3 regions of the Metabacillus elymi genome follow, and region 1 is predicted to be linked to each of the others. Evidence: a T-box and tRNA genes for the amino acid it is inferred to sense, from the RefSeq annotation. Region 1 holds a T-box; the other regions hold tRNA genes.

Region 1 (4,994 bases):
GATCCAGAATGTGATCTAGATTATGTTCCTAATGAGGCTAGAAAACAAGAAGTGAATGCAGCTTTAAGTAACTCATTAGGCTTTGGTGGACATAACGCAACGATTATCTTTAAAAAATATGATGCATAAGAAAAATCCGGGACCTGACCTTTGTTAGGTCCTTTTTCGTATATTAAAAGGATGAGCCTATAAAAAAGAACACTCCTTCTAAAGTTCACATACGATAACAAAGGAAGGGGTGTTACGATGAGTGTTATCAATACAATTGAGTGGTTAAAGGAAAGTCCAAATCAAATAGATATCTGTAAAAAATTAAGCACTTATTTTACGGATAGTAATGAAAGTGAGATCGCAAAATACTTACATTCATTTGGGATGTATAAAGGAAAACAGCAACATGATAAGTGGATAGATTTCCAGGAAAAAGAAAAAGTTTTTTCATTCGTAAGAGGAGAAGAAAGAAAGCTGAAAATGGAATGGAATGGGCCGAATATTCCAATTTTCATTTTTCCTTGTGATCAGAATAATCGGAAAATCGAAACAGAATATAAAGGAAGATCGGGCTTAGCCTTTAAGGATAAGTTGTTTTTGTTTTTATCATCGGAGACATTAAAAATTGATATTAGGTCATTATTCATTCATGAATATCATCATGTTTGTCGTCTTGCAGCCTTAAAAAAGCAAGAAACAAAGTTCACGATAATCGATACGATGATTCTAGAGGGGCTAGCAGAAAATGCAGTTCGTGAAAAGATGGGGGAACGCAATGTATCTTCATGGACAAATCTCTATTCAGATAATCAGTGTGAACGATTTCTTGAAAGGATTATAAATCCACAACGAGATGTAACTAGAGAAAATCACAAATTTACACAACTTATGTTTGGAACAGGCTTATACCCTACTATGCTTGGCTATGCAGTAGGCTATTATCTTGTTAAAAACTATATGAAACATTCAGGTGAAAATGCAAAAGAGCTATTAGGTACACCTGCTGAAGTATTTTTAACTCATTCAAAACGTTAATCTCTTTTTATTAATCATATCTTCATGACATGCATCATAGTGATAATTAAGGACAAGGTTAAAATACAAAATAAGTGAAATAAATCTATGTATTATCTGCATTGATTGGAATAAATTATTTATTTTTTGCCTATACTGTTTGACAAATGGTACTGAAGTGAGGGGTAAAAATATGTTATTTCTTCATGATGTTTGGGTAAATTGGTTTGAAGGTGAAGAGAACGGGTACAACGTCTGTCATTTTCATGAATGGAGAAAGGATGATAGCGTTGAACTCCTTGATCAGGTCCCCCTTTTAAAGGTTAATTCCTTACTTTTTGACTACATAGAAAATAACTTATCGGAGTTACCACCTGGTCTATTAAAAGATATTTTTCAAAAGGCTTATATAAGAAAAAACCATGAGAGAATTCAACTAGATTACTGCTTTATTGTTACAGACGGAATTGGAATATTAGCAGTAGACACAATTGGATATACCATTCCAATTCGCAAAAGTCGGATTATTCCACGTCAGGAGCAGCTTGTATTTGAAATGGTCAAGGATATTGAGCCTGAAGAATATTCGACTGAATTCATTAAAAATGGATCAGAAGAAAAGGACTATCATATTTTGTCGTTGGCACCAGAGTATGTACGTGGTTTAACAAGAAAAGAACGACAATTAAAACAGCTCTTATTTATGGCTCTTGATCAATTACAAGGGACGAAAAATGCAGCAGAGGTAAAGTACTGGTACACTGAATGGAACCCAACGAAGTATGGTGACATTCAAGAAAGAGAATTTAATGAAGTATGGCAAAAGCTATATGAAGAAACATTGAATGGATGGTCTCATAAGCATATTCAACTTTGTGAACGCTTAATTAAGGGACAACCCTTCTTTGAAAAGCTCTGGGATATGGAGCATGAATCAAAGGTTAACTAGTGTGGACAAGCTAAGAAACCATATAAAAAAGACGATGTGAGCTGAATGTTGATTAACGTTCAGCTCACATCGTTTTTAATGTAGGATATAGTTGAAGGACTTATGAAAGAGAAATCATGATGATAAAGTTTTGGGGGCAGTTGTAAAAAATAGTTCCTATCTTAAGTTGAGATAGGAACTATAATGATCTGATATTTCTTTAGGCTGTTATATTGTTATGTCATTATTTCCTTTTTCGACCTAATCCCATAGCATTTTCCATTTTTCTCACCATTTTATTTGCAACAGCATTCGCTTTTTCAGCACCTTGGTCTAATATTCGGTCCAATTCATCAGATTCCATTAGTTGTTTATATCTTTCTTGAATTGGTGTTAATGTGTTTACAACCACTTCTGCAACATCATTTTTAAAATCTCCATAGCCTTTACCTTCATACCTTGCTTCAATTTGCTCGATAGACTCATTATTTAAGATGGAATATATAGACAAGAGATTTGAAACACCGGGTTTATTTTCTTTGTCATATTTTACAATTCCATCTGAGTCGGTTACGGCACTTTTGATCTTTTTTTCGATTTGCTTTGGTTCATCTAATAATGTGATAAATGCTTTTTGGTTTGCATCTGATTTACTCATTTTCTTGGTAGGCTCTGCAAGTGACATTATTCGAGCACCTACTTTTGGTATACGTACTTCAGGGATTGTAAAGATGTCATTATATTTTTTGTTAAATCGTTCAGCTAGATCTCTCGTTAATTCTAAATGTTGTTTCTGGTCCTCACCTACAGGTACTAGATCAGTATTATATAGCAGAATATCTGCAGCCATTAATGGTGGGTATGTGAGAAGCCCGGCTGAAACAGCTTCTTTACCTTGAGATTTATCTTTAAACTGTGTCATTCTTTCGAGTTCACCGATATAAGCGACACATTGTAACATCCATCCTGCCTGAGCGTGAGCCGGAACCTCTGATTGAATGAAAAGTGTCACTTTTTCAGGATCTAAGCCAACAGCTAAATAAAGTGCGGCAAGACTTTTAATGTTTTTTCTTAAATTGAGTCGATCTTGAGCAACTGTAATTGCATGTTGATCAACGATACAGAAGTAACAATTATATTCATTTTGTAAATCGACAAACTGTTTCAATGCCCCAATATAATTCCCTAATGTAACTGATCCGCTCGGTTGAATACCTGAAAAAATTGTTTTCATGTTTATCCTCCTGATTTAATTAGTATTAAGTTTTAATCAAGTGAGTTTTGTACTTAGTATTCGTGTCTAGCTACAGCGCCTAGCCCCTCGAGGTCACAAGCCAATTATCACTGAAAGGTAACGAACACCTTTCTGTGATAATCGTCTTGTGCTTGTAGGGGCTGAACAAGGCGCTTCCGCTTTTCAAATAAAATAAGCCCACTCGTACCCAATTGATAGGGACGATGGACCGCGGTGCCACCCTACTTATTTCTAAACAGTAGAAATCACTTCAATCTTTAACGCAAGATTACGTCTGCACGTACTATTTTCTGCACAGAAGCTCAAAAGTCCATTCCATACTGTTCAGTACCTGTTCACAGCAACCACAGGCTCTCTTTAAATGAATCTTGTATGTACTATTCTTTGTCATAGCTTAACTATTTTTTTCTTATTATAAGAAATGGAGTGAATTTTTGCAAATCTTTTCAAGAAAAGGGCTATAAATAGTAAATAAAAAGAGCTACTAGCATGATAGCTGTCATGAGAAGACCACAAAAAAGAATCGGAGAATGATCGAAATTCAATAACTCAGAGACAGGGGTCATTTCATTAATTTCCTTTTTTGATAGCTCTTGACCCTTTGATATAAACATTCTGCGAAATCCATAAGAAATTCCATCAAAGAAGCCACCTTTAACAGTCATGGTTAAAAGTGATAAGAATAATAAAGAACCAGCTATAATAAATGAAATATTAATGAATGATAGTAAAGTTAATTTTTGGTAAATGAAAAAAGAAAGTAAGATTGTTGTACATAGAGACACAATAAATAGAGTAAATGTTCTTTTTTGGAGCAATTTAAACCACTCTCTTTCCAATATACGTTAATAACCATTATATCAAATGAAAGGTGGTGGAGCTAAAAATAGAAATAAAGTTATTCTGATAATGCAATTTGAATGAATATTCACAAGATAGTTGTCGAATTGTGTAGTAAATTGCATTTGGATAGGGAGAATATTTGTTAGATTATGTAACCCTTTACAAGTCAACGCGTTAAAGCGTTTGTAAGTAAAATGATAAAGGTTATGTAAAGTTAAGTGGGTATTTAGAACTATTTTTTTCTCTTGAATTCTTAATATTGTTGCATTTGTGTAAATTTTATTAAAAAAATAAATGCACAATTGTTTGAATACTTGTATAATAACGTTGTAAGTACAACTTGTATAAATAAAAGGGAGGTCTATTAGTGAAAAGGTCGAAATATTTTCTACTTTTAGCTTTAACACTAGTACTCAGTATGTTCTTAGCAGCATGTAACGGTGGCGGGGATACTGGGAAAGAGACAGATACTGGTGCTGATGAAGGTAAAGAAGCAACACAAGAAATTAAAGCATTAGAATCACAAGCGATTCCATCAATGGATAGCGTTATGGCCCAAGATACAGTTAGTTTCACTACAATGAACAATGTAATGGAAGGATTATATCGTCTTGATCCTAACCAAGAAGTAGTACCTGGTATGGCTGATGGTGATCCTGAAGTTAGTGAAGACGGAACAGTCTACACATTTAAATTAAGAGATGCAAAATGGTCTAACGGCGATTCTGTAACCGCTAACGACTTTGTTTATGCTTGGCAACGAGCAATTAATCCTGAAAATGCTTCACCTTATGGTCCATACATGATGGATGGGAAAATTAAAGGTGCTGCTGAAATTTCTGCAGCTGGAGCAGCGAAAAAAGAATATGATCTTAACACTTTAGGTGTTAAGGCAATTGATGAAAAAACACTTGAAGTTACATTAGAAAGACCAATTCCTTACTTTAAATCTTTAATGGCGTT
Region 2 (4,994 bases), 1.5 Mb from region 1:
AGCTGTCCTTAGTACGAGAGGACCGGGATGGACGCACCGCTGGTGTACCAGTTGTCTTGCCAAAGGCATAGCTGGGTAGCTATGTGCGGAAGGGATAAGTGCTGAAAGCATCTAAGCATGAAGCCCCCTCAAGATGAGATTTCCCATAGCGTAAGCTAGTAAGATCCCTGAAAGATGATCAGGTTGATAGGTCTGAGGTGGAAGCGCGGTGACGTGTGGAGCTGACAGATACTAATCGATCGAGGACTTAACCTAATAAAAGCGTTAAATGAAGTGAATTGAATTGTAAATCGTTATCTAGTTTTGAAGGAACAACCTTTCAATTAAATTTGTCTGGTAATGATGGCGAAGAGGCCACACCCGTTCCCATGCCGAACACGGAAGTTAAGCTCTTCAGCGCCGATGGTAGTTGGGGGTTTCCCCCTGTGAGAGTAGGACGTTGCCAGGCAAAAGCCCCTTATTCGGGGCTATTATTTTGTTTGTTTTTGTAATTGGCCCGTTGGTCAAGCGGTTAAGACACCGCCCTTTCACGGCGGTAACACGGGTTCGAATCCCGTACGGGTCACCATTTGGAGGATTAGCTCAGCTGGGAGAGCATCTGCCTTACAAGCAGAGGGTCGGCGGTTCGATCCCGTCATCCTCCACCATCTAAATTTATTGTGCCGGTGTAGCTCAACTGGTAGAGCAACTGACTTGTAATCAGTAGGTTGGGGGTTCAAGTCCTCTTGCCGGCACCACTTTATTATTTATATATGAGCCATTAGCTCAGTTGGTAGAGCACGATCGAATAAGCATCAAAGCGATACTTCAGCGCACATATTGAACTACTACTTGATTAGACTTTCTGAAATATGGGCGTCATCACAAGTGCAAAACAACATAATACTACTCATTTTTATAATGAGCCATTAGCTCAGTTGGTAGAGCATCTGACTTTTAATCAGAGGGTCGAAGGTTCGAGTCCTTCATGGCTCATCATATACACATCTTGCGGGTGTGGCGGAATTGGCAGACGCGCTAGACTTAGGATCTAGTGTCCTTGTGACGTGGGGGTTCAAGTCCCTTCACCCGCATTTCTACATTAGCAAAGTGCCGGGGTGGCGGAACTGGCAGACGCACAGGACTTAAAATCCTGCGGTAGGTGACTACCGTACCGGTTCGATTCCGGTCCTCGGCACCACTTAGAAAAGCGGAGAAAGCCCGCTTAAACCGATAGGATGTTGGAGCTTCTGAGAAGGAGTCGTTGTTTGACTCCGCAGGAAGAAGTGAAACAGCCGTACGGTTTGGCTTTCGTAGCTAGACAAATATATTTAATGCGCCCGTAGCTCAATTGGATAGAGCGTTTGACTACGGATCAAAAGGTTAGGGGTTCGACTCCTCTCGGGCGCGCCATATAACCGGGAAGTAGCTCAGCTTGGTAGAGCACTTGGTTTGGGACCAAGGGGTCGCAGGTTCGAATCCTGTCTTCCCGACCAGTCAAAGTTTTTGGTTATATAAGGTCCATATACTTGGAGGAATACCCAAGTCCGGCTGAAGGGATCGGTCTTGAAAACCGACAGGGGTGTCAAAACCCGCGGGGGTTCGAATCCCCCTTCCTCCTCCATACTTTTTTTAATTAAAATTTATATTTCTATTATCGCGGGGTGGAGCACGAACGAATATGCTTCATTGATTAACATCAGCGTACCGATTGAACAGCATCTTGAATTTACTTCCTGAAATCGGGACGGTCCGTATAAGCAGAAACAATATGCATAGGATATCTTTATTATTTTTATTATTTTTATTATCGCGGGGTGGAGCAGTCTGGTAGCTCGTCGGGCTCATAACCCGAAGGTCGCAGGTTCAAATCCTGTCCCCGCAACCAAATTCAGTTGACGAAACTCCGTTGCTCTTACTTCTTAGCAAGGAAACATAGGAGTGCTTTAGTGCAACCAAATGGTCCGGTAGTTCAGTTGGTTAGAATGCCTGCCTGTCACGCAGGAGGTCGCGGGTTCGAGTCCCGTCCGGACCGCCATTTTTATTTTTAAAACTCCCTTGTCTCAAGGAGAAGGGTTTCAATAAGCGAGAAGGTCGAGGAAGCGACTGAGCGAACACCGGAGCGTATGTAAATACGTGAGTGAGGATGTGAGCGATGGAGCTGATGAAGAGATTCGAAGCTTAGTGGAAGCCGTAAACTAAATGGCTCGGTAGCTCAGTTGGTAGAGCAATGGACTGAAAATCCATGTGTCGGCGGTTCGATTCCGTCCCGAGCCACCATTTAACATAAATTATCTAAATATTGAAAATACGTGGAGGGGTAGCGAAGTGGCTAAACGCGGCGGACTGTAAATCCGCTCCTTAGGGTTCGGCAGTTCGAATCTGCCCCCCTCCACCATTTAAAATAGGGGCATAGTTTAACGGTAGAATAGAGGTCTCCAAAACCTTTGATGTGGGTTCGATTCCTACTGCCCCTGCCAGTTTAAAATATAGTGGCGATTGTGGCGAAGTGGTTAACGCACCTGATTGTGGTTCAGGCATTCGTGGGTTCGATTCCCATCAGTCGCCCCATTTACTTGCGGGTGTAGTTTAGTGGTAAAACCTCAGCCTTCCAAGCTGATGATGAGGGTTCGATTCCCTTCACCCGCTCCAATTTTTAAAATGGGCCTATAGCTCAGCTGGTTAGAGCGCACGCCTGATAAGCGTGAGGTCGATGGTTCGAGTCCATTTAGGCCCATCATTTAATATTTTATTTTGTGCCTTTAGCACTGGATAGAGCAACAGCCTTCTAAGCCGTCGGTTAGAGGTTCGAAACCTCTAAGGCACGTTTAAACTAATCTAACTTGGATTAGTTTTTTTTTGCATTGAATTCTCTTTACAAAGCTGTAGATCGCAAATAAGAATAAACCTTTATAAGGGGAGACGTTTATTTCTTTAAATCTTCACTTTTAAATATTCTAACAATGTCTTTTCGCAGAAGTCCTTATGTGTCTCCTCCGACATCGGTCTTTAGCTATCGCTTCCAGCACGATCTCCAAAGCCATCCACTCAATTCGAAGTATTCTTACAATCATTCTCAGCATCAGCCATGAATTTCCCGATTTTTCTCTTAAAACTTGCAAAATTTTTTTCTGAAGAAATAGAAGGAATATCAGATCGAAGAGGGTGCAAATGAATAAATTTAATAAAATAACAGCCATCGCATCGAAGTACTTGCTTTGTTTTTCGTAGAAAATTTATAAAGATTTTTTATTTTATATGTATAAGATATTAATAGTTTGGGAATCATGTAGATAAGAATAAAGAAGGGAGACATGTATTGATGGAGAAAAAACATATTTTATCTGATTTTGTTAAGGGAGACCGATTTGAATTAAATTCTTATTTAACTTATTTATTTGATAAATTTAATGCTGATGTTAAGGATCATTCAAAAGATAAGCTGGTAAAACAATGGATTAACTGAACTGAAGGGAAAAAATTATGAGTGTAGAAATCGTATAAGCGACCTTTTTATTCTGATTAGAATAGAAATGGTCGCTTTGTTGTTTTTATTATATTTAGGAAATCTGCTGCAATTAAGATAGGTGATGAAGTGAAACTTACATTAGTTGAAAGATGTTACATTGGAACAGCTGATACTACCACCTCGTTTAATGTGCAAATCGGTAATGAGAATAAGCTTGGTAGAAATAACTCAAACTAACCTCAAAAGATAGAGTCGAGAAATGGAGTGCCTTTGAATAAGCTGATAAATAGATTGCAATAATATATCTTTTCAACCTAAGTTTCATAGACAACTGTTTTAAGCATATTTTCTTAGCGTTGAAAATCCGCATAATCCTGATGCTACCCTCAATTAAACTCACCCATACTACAAGAGTAAAAAGTTATTTGGAGTAATATGATTTTTTCTACTGTTAATTAAAGAAATACAATGAGCCAATCGCTCTACCCCTAGTTTAATTTGACTCTCGTTCACTTGTGAGATGCTTAATCGAAGGAGATTTTCCTTTTTATATTCTGGCAAAAACATTCTAGAGGCATCATCAACAAATATACGCTGCTCGTTTAGCATATGAACTACCTGTTTTGCTGTCACATTTTCGGGCAAACTGATGGATAGATAGAATCCTGAAGTCGGTTTTGAAAAATGAGTATCAGCCGGTAGCAATAACTCACAGGCTTCTTGAAGGATTTGCATTTTAGTATGGTATACCTCTTTTATTTTTTTGAGATGGCTAGTAAACATTCCACTTTTTAAATAGATTTCTAGAGCACCTTGTGAAAGTGCTGAACTATTAAAATCCGAACTAAATTTATATCGTAAAAAATTGTTAATCATTAATGTAGGAAGAACGATTGTAGCAATCCTTAACCCTGGGAGGAATATTTTCGAAAAGCTTTTAATATAAATCACTCTCCCTGAAGGATCGAAAGAAAATAAAGGATCGGATTTTGCATTTGGGTCAAGGTCTCCTAAAAAATCATCTTCCACTATATATACATCGTATTTTTCAGCTAACTCAACGATTTTTTTCTTTTCGCTATTCGAGTAACAATGTCCAAGTGGATTGTGAAATCTCGGGATTATATAGAAAAACTTTATATCGTTATTTCGAAAAATGTATTCCAGACGATCGAGATCAATGCCTTCCATCGATAACTCAATTCCAAAAGTATTAGCTTTTTGTATATTGATGGACTCAATGAATCCGAAATAAGTAGGCTGTTCAATTAGAATATTGTTTTTTCCATTTGGAAACGGCATAGAAACTAATAAATTAAGTGCTTGCTGCGAACCAGAAACAACAACTACTCTATCTGGTTGAGTGAACACCTGTAGATTCTGCAAATATTTCACTAACTGTACTCGTAATGAGTAAAGCCCTTGTTGATCAGAGTATGTAAAAAGCTCTTCTTTATATTGTTCAATTGCTTGATTCATACAATGTTGAAATTCAACATAAGGCATAACGTTTTTATCTGGACCAGCAGACAAGAAATCAATCACG
Region 3 (4,994 bases), 290 kb from region 1:
ATCATTCGTAGAGTGTAAAGGCACAAGGGAGCTTGACTGCGAGACCTACAAGTCGAGCAGGGACGAAAGTCGGGCTTAGTGATCCGGTGGTTCCGCATGGAAGGGCCATCGCTCAACGGATAAAAGCTACCCCGGGGATAACAGGCTTATCTCCCCCAAGAGTCCACATCGACGGGGAGGTTTGGCACCTCGATGTCGGCTCATCGCATCCTGGGGCTGTAGTCGGTCCCAAGGGTTGGGCTGTTCGCCCATTAAAGCGGTACGCGAGCTGGGTTCAGAACGTCGTGAGACAGTTCGGTCCCTATCCGTCGTGGGCGTAGGAAATTTGAGAGGAGCTGTCCTTAGTACGAGAGGACCGGGATGGACGCACCGCTGGTGTACCAGTTGTCTTGCCAAAGGCATAGCTGGGTAGCTATGTGCGGAAGGGATAAGTGCTGAAAGCATCTAAGCATGAAGCCCCCCTCAAGATGAGATTTCCCATAGCGTAAGCTAGTAAGATCCCTGAAAGATGATCAGGTTGATAGGTCTGAGGTGGAAGCGCGGTGACGTGTGGAGCTGACAGATACTAATCGATCGAGGACTTAACCTAATAAAAGCGTTAAATGAATTGAATTGAATTGTGAATCGTTATCTAGTTTTGAAGGAATATAAAAAGTTTAAAAAAACACTTGAAATATTCTTCTAAAATAGTATAATAGTCTTTGTCACAAATGTCTGGTGATGATGGCGAAGAGGTCACACCCGTTCCCATGCCGAACACGGAAGTTAAGCTCTTCAGCGCCGATGGTAGTTGGGGGTTTCCCCCTGTGAGAGTAGGACGTCGCCAGGCTGTTATATTATATTATTCCGCAGTAGCTCAGTGGTAGAGCTATCGGCTGTTAACCGATCGGTCGTAGGTTCGAGTCCTACCTGCGGAGCCATTTTGGAGAGCTGTCCGAGTGGCCGAAGGAGCACGATTGGAAATCGTGTAGGCGGTGTAAGCTGTCTCAAGGGTTCAAATCCCTTGCTCTCCGCCACTACTTATAATAAATAATGGCCCGTTGGTCAAGCGGTTAAGACACCGCCCTTTCACGGCGGTAACACGGGTTCGAATCCCGTACGGGTCACCATATGGAGGATTAGCTCAGCTGGGAGAGCATCTGCCTTACAAGCAGAGGGTCGGCGGTTCGATCCCGTCATCCTCCACCATTTTAAAACCTAGAACAACTATTATTATCGCGGGGTGGAGCAGTCTGGTAGCTCGTCGGGCTCATAACCCGAAGGTCGCAGGTTCAAATCCTGTCCCCGCAACCAAATGGTCCGGTAGTTCAGTTGGTTAGAATGCCTGCCTGTCACGCAGGAGGTCGCGGGTTCGAGTCCCGTCCGGACCGCCATTTTCTTAAGTTACTTTTCTCAAGTAAAAGGGTTTCGATAAACGAGAAGATCAAGGAAGCGATTGAACGATCACCGGAGCGTATGTCAATACGTGAGGATGTGAGTGAAAGAGCTGACGCAGAGGTTCGAAGTTTAGCGGAAGCCGTAAACTCAATATGGCTCGGTAGCTCAGTTGGTAGAGCAATGGACTGAAAATCCATGTGTCGGCGGTTCGATTCCGTCCCGAGCCACCTTTAAAGAAAAGATTTTGAAATTTAAGTACGCCGGTGTAGCTCAACTGGTAGAGCAACTGACTTGTAATCAGTAGGTTGGGGGTTCAAGTCCTCTTGCCGGCACTGTTTCACACATATGGAGGGGTAGCGAAGTGGCTAAACGCGGCGGACTGTAAATCCGCTCCTTAGGGTTCGGCAGTTCGAATCTGCCCCCCTCCACCATTTAAAATAGGGGCATAGTTTAACGGTAGAATAGAGGTCTCCAAAACCTTTGGTGTGGGTTCGATTCCTACTGCCCCTGCCAATTTAAAATATAGTGGCGATTGTGGCGAAGTGGTTAACGCACCTGATTGTGGTTCAGGCATTCGTGGGTTCGATTCCCATCAGTCGCCCCATTTATTTTATATTAAAAATAACTCTCATGAAAATTCATCGATGGGCTATAGCCAAGCGGTAAGGCATCGCACTTTGACTGCGACATGCGTTGGTTCGAATCCAGCTAGCCCAGCCATTTCTTATACACATTTTCGTTTCTCTTGCATAGGCTAGAGTATACGGTTAAATAAGTTAGATTGCGGAAGTAGTTCAGTGGTAGAACACCACCTTGCCAAGGTGGGGGTCGCGGGTTCGAATCCCGTCTTCCGCTCCAGTTTTATGAATGGCGGCATAGCCAAGTGGTAAGGCAGAGGTCTGCAAAACCTTTATCACCGGTTCAAATCCGGTTGCCGCCTCCATTTAAACTACACCCTTGCCGGGGTGGCGGAACTGGCAGACGCACAGGACTTAAAATCCTGCGGTAGGTGACTACCGTACCGGTTCGATTCCGGTCCTCGGCACTTTTGATTTTATTTTTTTTGCCAGTGTGGCGGAATTGGCAGACGCGCACGACTCAAAATCGTGTTCCGTGAGGAGTGTCGGTTCGACCCCGACCACTGGTATCAAATGGAATTCTCGAACGTTATAGCGACGTTATTTCAGCGTAATTATTCGCAGAAATAACGTCGCTTTTTTGCGTTTAAGGCTATGATAAATGTAGATATATATTCAAACCCGTAAATACGAATTTATAACTTAAGCAGCATTTACTAAAAAATAAGAATCACATAACTATTGCTTTATTAGAGGATAATAATCTAAGAGGTGATAATATGGAAAAAGATAAATTAAAACTCACATCTTCCGAAATAGGAACATTGTGGGGAGAATATGTAAACGGAACAATGACAGATGTAGTAAATAGATATATGTTCTCTATAATTGAGGATGAGTCAATAAAAAATATTTTTGAGGATGCTATCAAGACCTTCGAAAAACAAAAGAAACAAATCGTGATTATTATGGAAAACGAAGGGTTTCCAGTTCCAATTGGATTTACTGAATCTGACCTCAACAAAGGTGCAGAAAGACTGTTTACTGATATATTTTGCTTAAATTATTTACATATCATGACTTTACATGGTTTGCTCGGTCATATCACTTCATTAGGTGTTTCTGTTAGAAAAGACTTACGAGATTATTACGATTCATTCGATAACGATGCAAAAAAAATGTATCATCAAACTATTGAATTGTTGCTTGAGAAAGGGAATTTTCAAAGAGACCCTTTATTTTATCCTTCGAGGAACCCTGAATTTATTTCTAGCCAAGATTTCACAGATGGATTTTTCGGAAAAGGGAGACGTTTAGCTGCAACAGAAATCATCAGTATTTCTTTCAACCTTAAAAAGAGTATTATGGCTAAAACTCTTTCTATTGGATTTAGTCAGGTCTCTCAATCAAAAGAAGTAAGAAAGTTTTTAGAGAGGTCTGAGAAAACAGCTGATGGTCAAATACAATCCCTTACAAAAATAATGCACAAGGATAATTTACCAGCTCCTAAGTCGTGGGAAACAGAAGTGACAACTTCAACGGACTCTCCTTTTTCTGATAAGTTAATGTTGTATCATATGGGCTTCTTGTTTCAAGCTGCACAATTGTATCACGGGGCAGGTTTAGCATCAGCCATGAGAACAGACCTTGCAACGGTTTATGAAGGTGTCATACTTAAAAATCTAATTGTAACAAAAGAATGGTTTAATATTATGGTGAAAAATAAATGGTTAGAACAACCACCACTTGCTCCTAATAGAAAAGAAATTGCAAAAGAAAAATAATAAATACATTGTTACATGGTATGTATAAGTGAATAAGAGTCCATTTGAAAGACTTATGTGGAGCATCGCACTTCCTGGATTTGGAGTATTTAAAGGGTAAGTATTTTAAAGGCACAGTTTTATTGATACTAAAATTTCTGATTAATGTACAAGCCAATTTTAACCAGGTAATACTTCTAAGTTTTCATGGTGAAATTTGTGGTGCCATAAAAGATGCAGATTATCAGTGGTTGATGTTTTATTCTTATTGGTTCCTGTTTGGTTAGCCAATGTTATTTTTGATTCGAGGAATATCGATTGGAATAGTTATTCAAAAAATCATGATATTAACACTTCATAAAAAATGCTATATTTATTCGCCTTTTTCCGCTCATTACACACGTAACAGCATAAATAAAAGAGCCTATTAACCATGATTGTAAATATGCCAATGGTTGTAGGCCTTTATTTAACTTGTCACTACTTACACTTTATGATTATCGGTGTGGCGGAATTGGCAGACGCTCACGACTCAAAATCGAATTCCTCGGTTAAATGCTCAAGAAATTGATATTGCCGTTGAGCTAATCGAGTTTAATACGCGGACATTTGAAGGTACGAAGTCGGTATTGATAGCCGATGCCGTGCGGGAAAGTTTATTTGAAGATACAATAATACTCCGGGGGGTTAAGTGCAAAGAATATTTGAAACTTATTTGGCTTTAATACGTATTAGTAATAAGTAATTATTAAGAATATGTTACTTAATACGAAGAAGTCGGAAAGTCCGCGAACTAGAAAGGTGATGGTTATACATTGAACAAACAAACAGTAAAAACGTTAAAATGGATATCTGGTGGAATCGAAGCGATTCTAGGTATACCTATTATAGGTGGAAGTATTGTAATAGGCTTAGGTTGGACGCCATTATGGGTTATGCTTATTTTTCATATAGCAGTATTAGTACTTTCCAAAAAGGTCGGAGTTAAAGCATATGGTAATATTCTCGGAATTGTAACTTCAGCTATCGGATGGATTCCTATTGTCGGTATGTTTATGCACATGTTATCTGCGGTATTTATTCTTATTGATGCAGCACGTAAGGATAAAAATTCGGACATAATCGAAATGTCCAAATAAAAGAAAAGCCTCGACGTTTAAGTCGGGGCCTTATTTATACTGACGATAATTCTTGTTAACTACATATAGCCTCTGTTATAGCAATGCAGCAGGACTTGATGTATGTTATGTTAAATATAATTAAGAACAAATTAATT

Evidence for each region. A T-box is a leader RNA that pairs with one kind of tRNA and senses whether it is charged. The one in region 1 lies ahead of trpS (tryptophan--tRNA ligase), so its partner is inferred to be a tRNA-Trp.
Region 2: it encodes a tRNA-Trp, which carries the amino acid that the T-box ahead of trpS (tryptophan--tRNA ligase) is inferred to sense. The anticodon was not compared.
Region 3: it encodes a tRNA-Trp, which carries the amino acid that the T-box ahead of trpS (tryptophan--tRNA ligase) is inferred to sense. The anticodon was not compared.

Annotation. Positions count from the first base shown of each region.
Region 1 covers NZ_CP055263.1:2,845,011-2,850,004, forward strand. Annotated here, with positions in the region: gene fabF (beta-ketoacyl-ACP synthase II) at 1-129, shown strand, start outside; gene HUW50_RS13575 (DUF2268 domain-containing putative Zn-dependent protease) at 247-1,026, shown strand; gene HUW50_RS13580 (YjbA family protein) at 1,199-1,954, shown strand; gene trpS (tryptophan--tRNA ligase) at 2,178-3,167, opposite strand; T-box leader at 3,382-3,588, opposite strand; gene HUW50_RS13590 (DUF3899 domain-containing protein) at 3,647-4,006, opposite strand; gene HUW50_RS13595 (peptide ABC transporter substrate-binding protein) at 4,399-4,994, shown strand, end outside.
Region 2 covers NZ_CP055263.1:1,304,397-1,309,390, reverse strand. Annotated here, with positions in the region: rRNA gene HUW50_RS06400 (23S ribosomal RNA) at 1-255, shown strand, start outside; rRNA gene rrf (5S ribosomal RNA) at 333-448, shown strand; tRNA gene HUW50_RS06390 (tRNA-Glu) at 494-568, shown strand; tRNA gene HUW50_RS06385 (tRNA-Val) at 572-647, shown strand; tRNA gene HUW50_RS06380 (tRNA-Thr) at 662-737, shown strand; tRNA gene HUW50_RS06375 (tRNA-Lys) at 903-975, shown strand; tRNA gene HUW50_RS06370 (tRNA-Leu) at 991-1,073, shown strand; tRNA gene HUW50_RS06365 (tRNA-Leu) at 1,092-1,180, shown strand; tRNA gene HUW50_RS06360 (tRNA-Arg) at 1,316-1,392, shown strand; tRNA gene HUW50_RS06355 (tRNA-Pro) at 1,399-1,475, shown strand; tRNA gene HUW50_RS06350 (tRNA-Ser) at 1,511-1,603, shown strand; tRNA gene HUW50_RS06345 (tRNA-Met) at 1,791-1,867, shown strand; tRNA gene HUW50_RS06340 (tRNA-Asp) at 1,941-2,017, shown strand; tRNA gene HUW50_RS06335 (tRNA-Phe) at 2,184-2,259, shown strand; tRNA gene HUW50_RS06330 (tRNA-Tyr) at 2,294-2,377, shown strand; tRNA gene HUW50_RS06325 (tRNA-Trp) at 2,386-2,459, shown strand; tRNA gene HUW50_RS06320 (tRNA-His) at 2,475-2,550, shown strand; tRNA gene HUW50_RS06315 (tRNA-Gly) at 2,558-2,631, shown strand; tRNA gene HUW50_RS06310 (tRNA-Ile) at 2,643-2,716, shown strand; tRNA gene HUW50_RS06305 (tRNA-Arg) at 2,736-2,806, shown strand; gene HUW50_RS06300 (hypothetical protein) at 3,302-3,445, shown strand; gene HUW50_RS06295 (aminotransferase-like domain-containing protein) at 3,854-4,994, opposite strand, start outside.
Region 3 covers NZ_CP055263.1:2,556,865-2,561,858, forward strand. Annotated here, with positions in the region: rRNA gene HUW50_RS12100 (23S ribosomal RNA) at 1-589, shown strand, start outside; rRNA gene rrf (5S ribosomal RNA) at 714-829, shown strand; tRNA gene HUW50_RS12110 (tRNA-Asn) at 846-920, shown strand; tRNA gene HUW50_RS12115 (tRNA-Ser) at 925-1,016, shown strand; tRNA gene HUW50_RS12120 (tRNA-Glu) at 1,035-1,109, shown strand; tRNA gene HUW50_RS12125 (tRNA-Val) at 1,113-1,188, shown strand; tRNA gene HUW50_RS12130 (tRNA-Met) at 1,217-1,293, shown strand; tRNA gene HUW50_RS12135 (tRNA-Asp) at 1,297-1,373, shown strand; tRNA gene HUW50_RS12140 (tRNA-Phe) at 1,532-1,604, shown strand; tRNA gene HUW50_RS12145 (tRNA-Thr) at 1,637-1,709, shown strand; tRNA gene HUW50_RS12150 (tRNA-Tyr) at 1,725-1,808, shown strand; tRNA gene HUW50_RS12155 (tRNA-Trp) at 1,817-1,890, shown strand; tRNA gene HUW50_RS12160 (tRNA-His) at 1,906-1,981, shown strand; tRNA gene HUW50_RS12165 (tRNA-Gln) at 2,023-2,097, shown strand; tRNA gene HUW50_RS12170 (tRNA-Gly) at 2,161-2,235, shown strand; tRNA gene HUW50_RS12175 (tRNA-Cys) at 2,247-2,320, shown strand; tRNA gene HUW50_RS12180 (tRNA-Leu) at 2,337-2,422, shown strand; tRNA gene HUW50_RS12185 (tRNA-Leu) at 2,443-2,524, shown strand; gene HUW50_RS12190 (DUF3231 family protein) at 2,735-3,739, shown strand; gene HUW50_RS12195 (hypothetical protein) at 4,534-4,857, shown strand.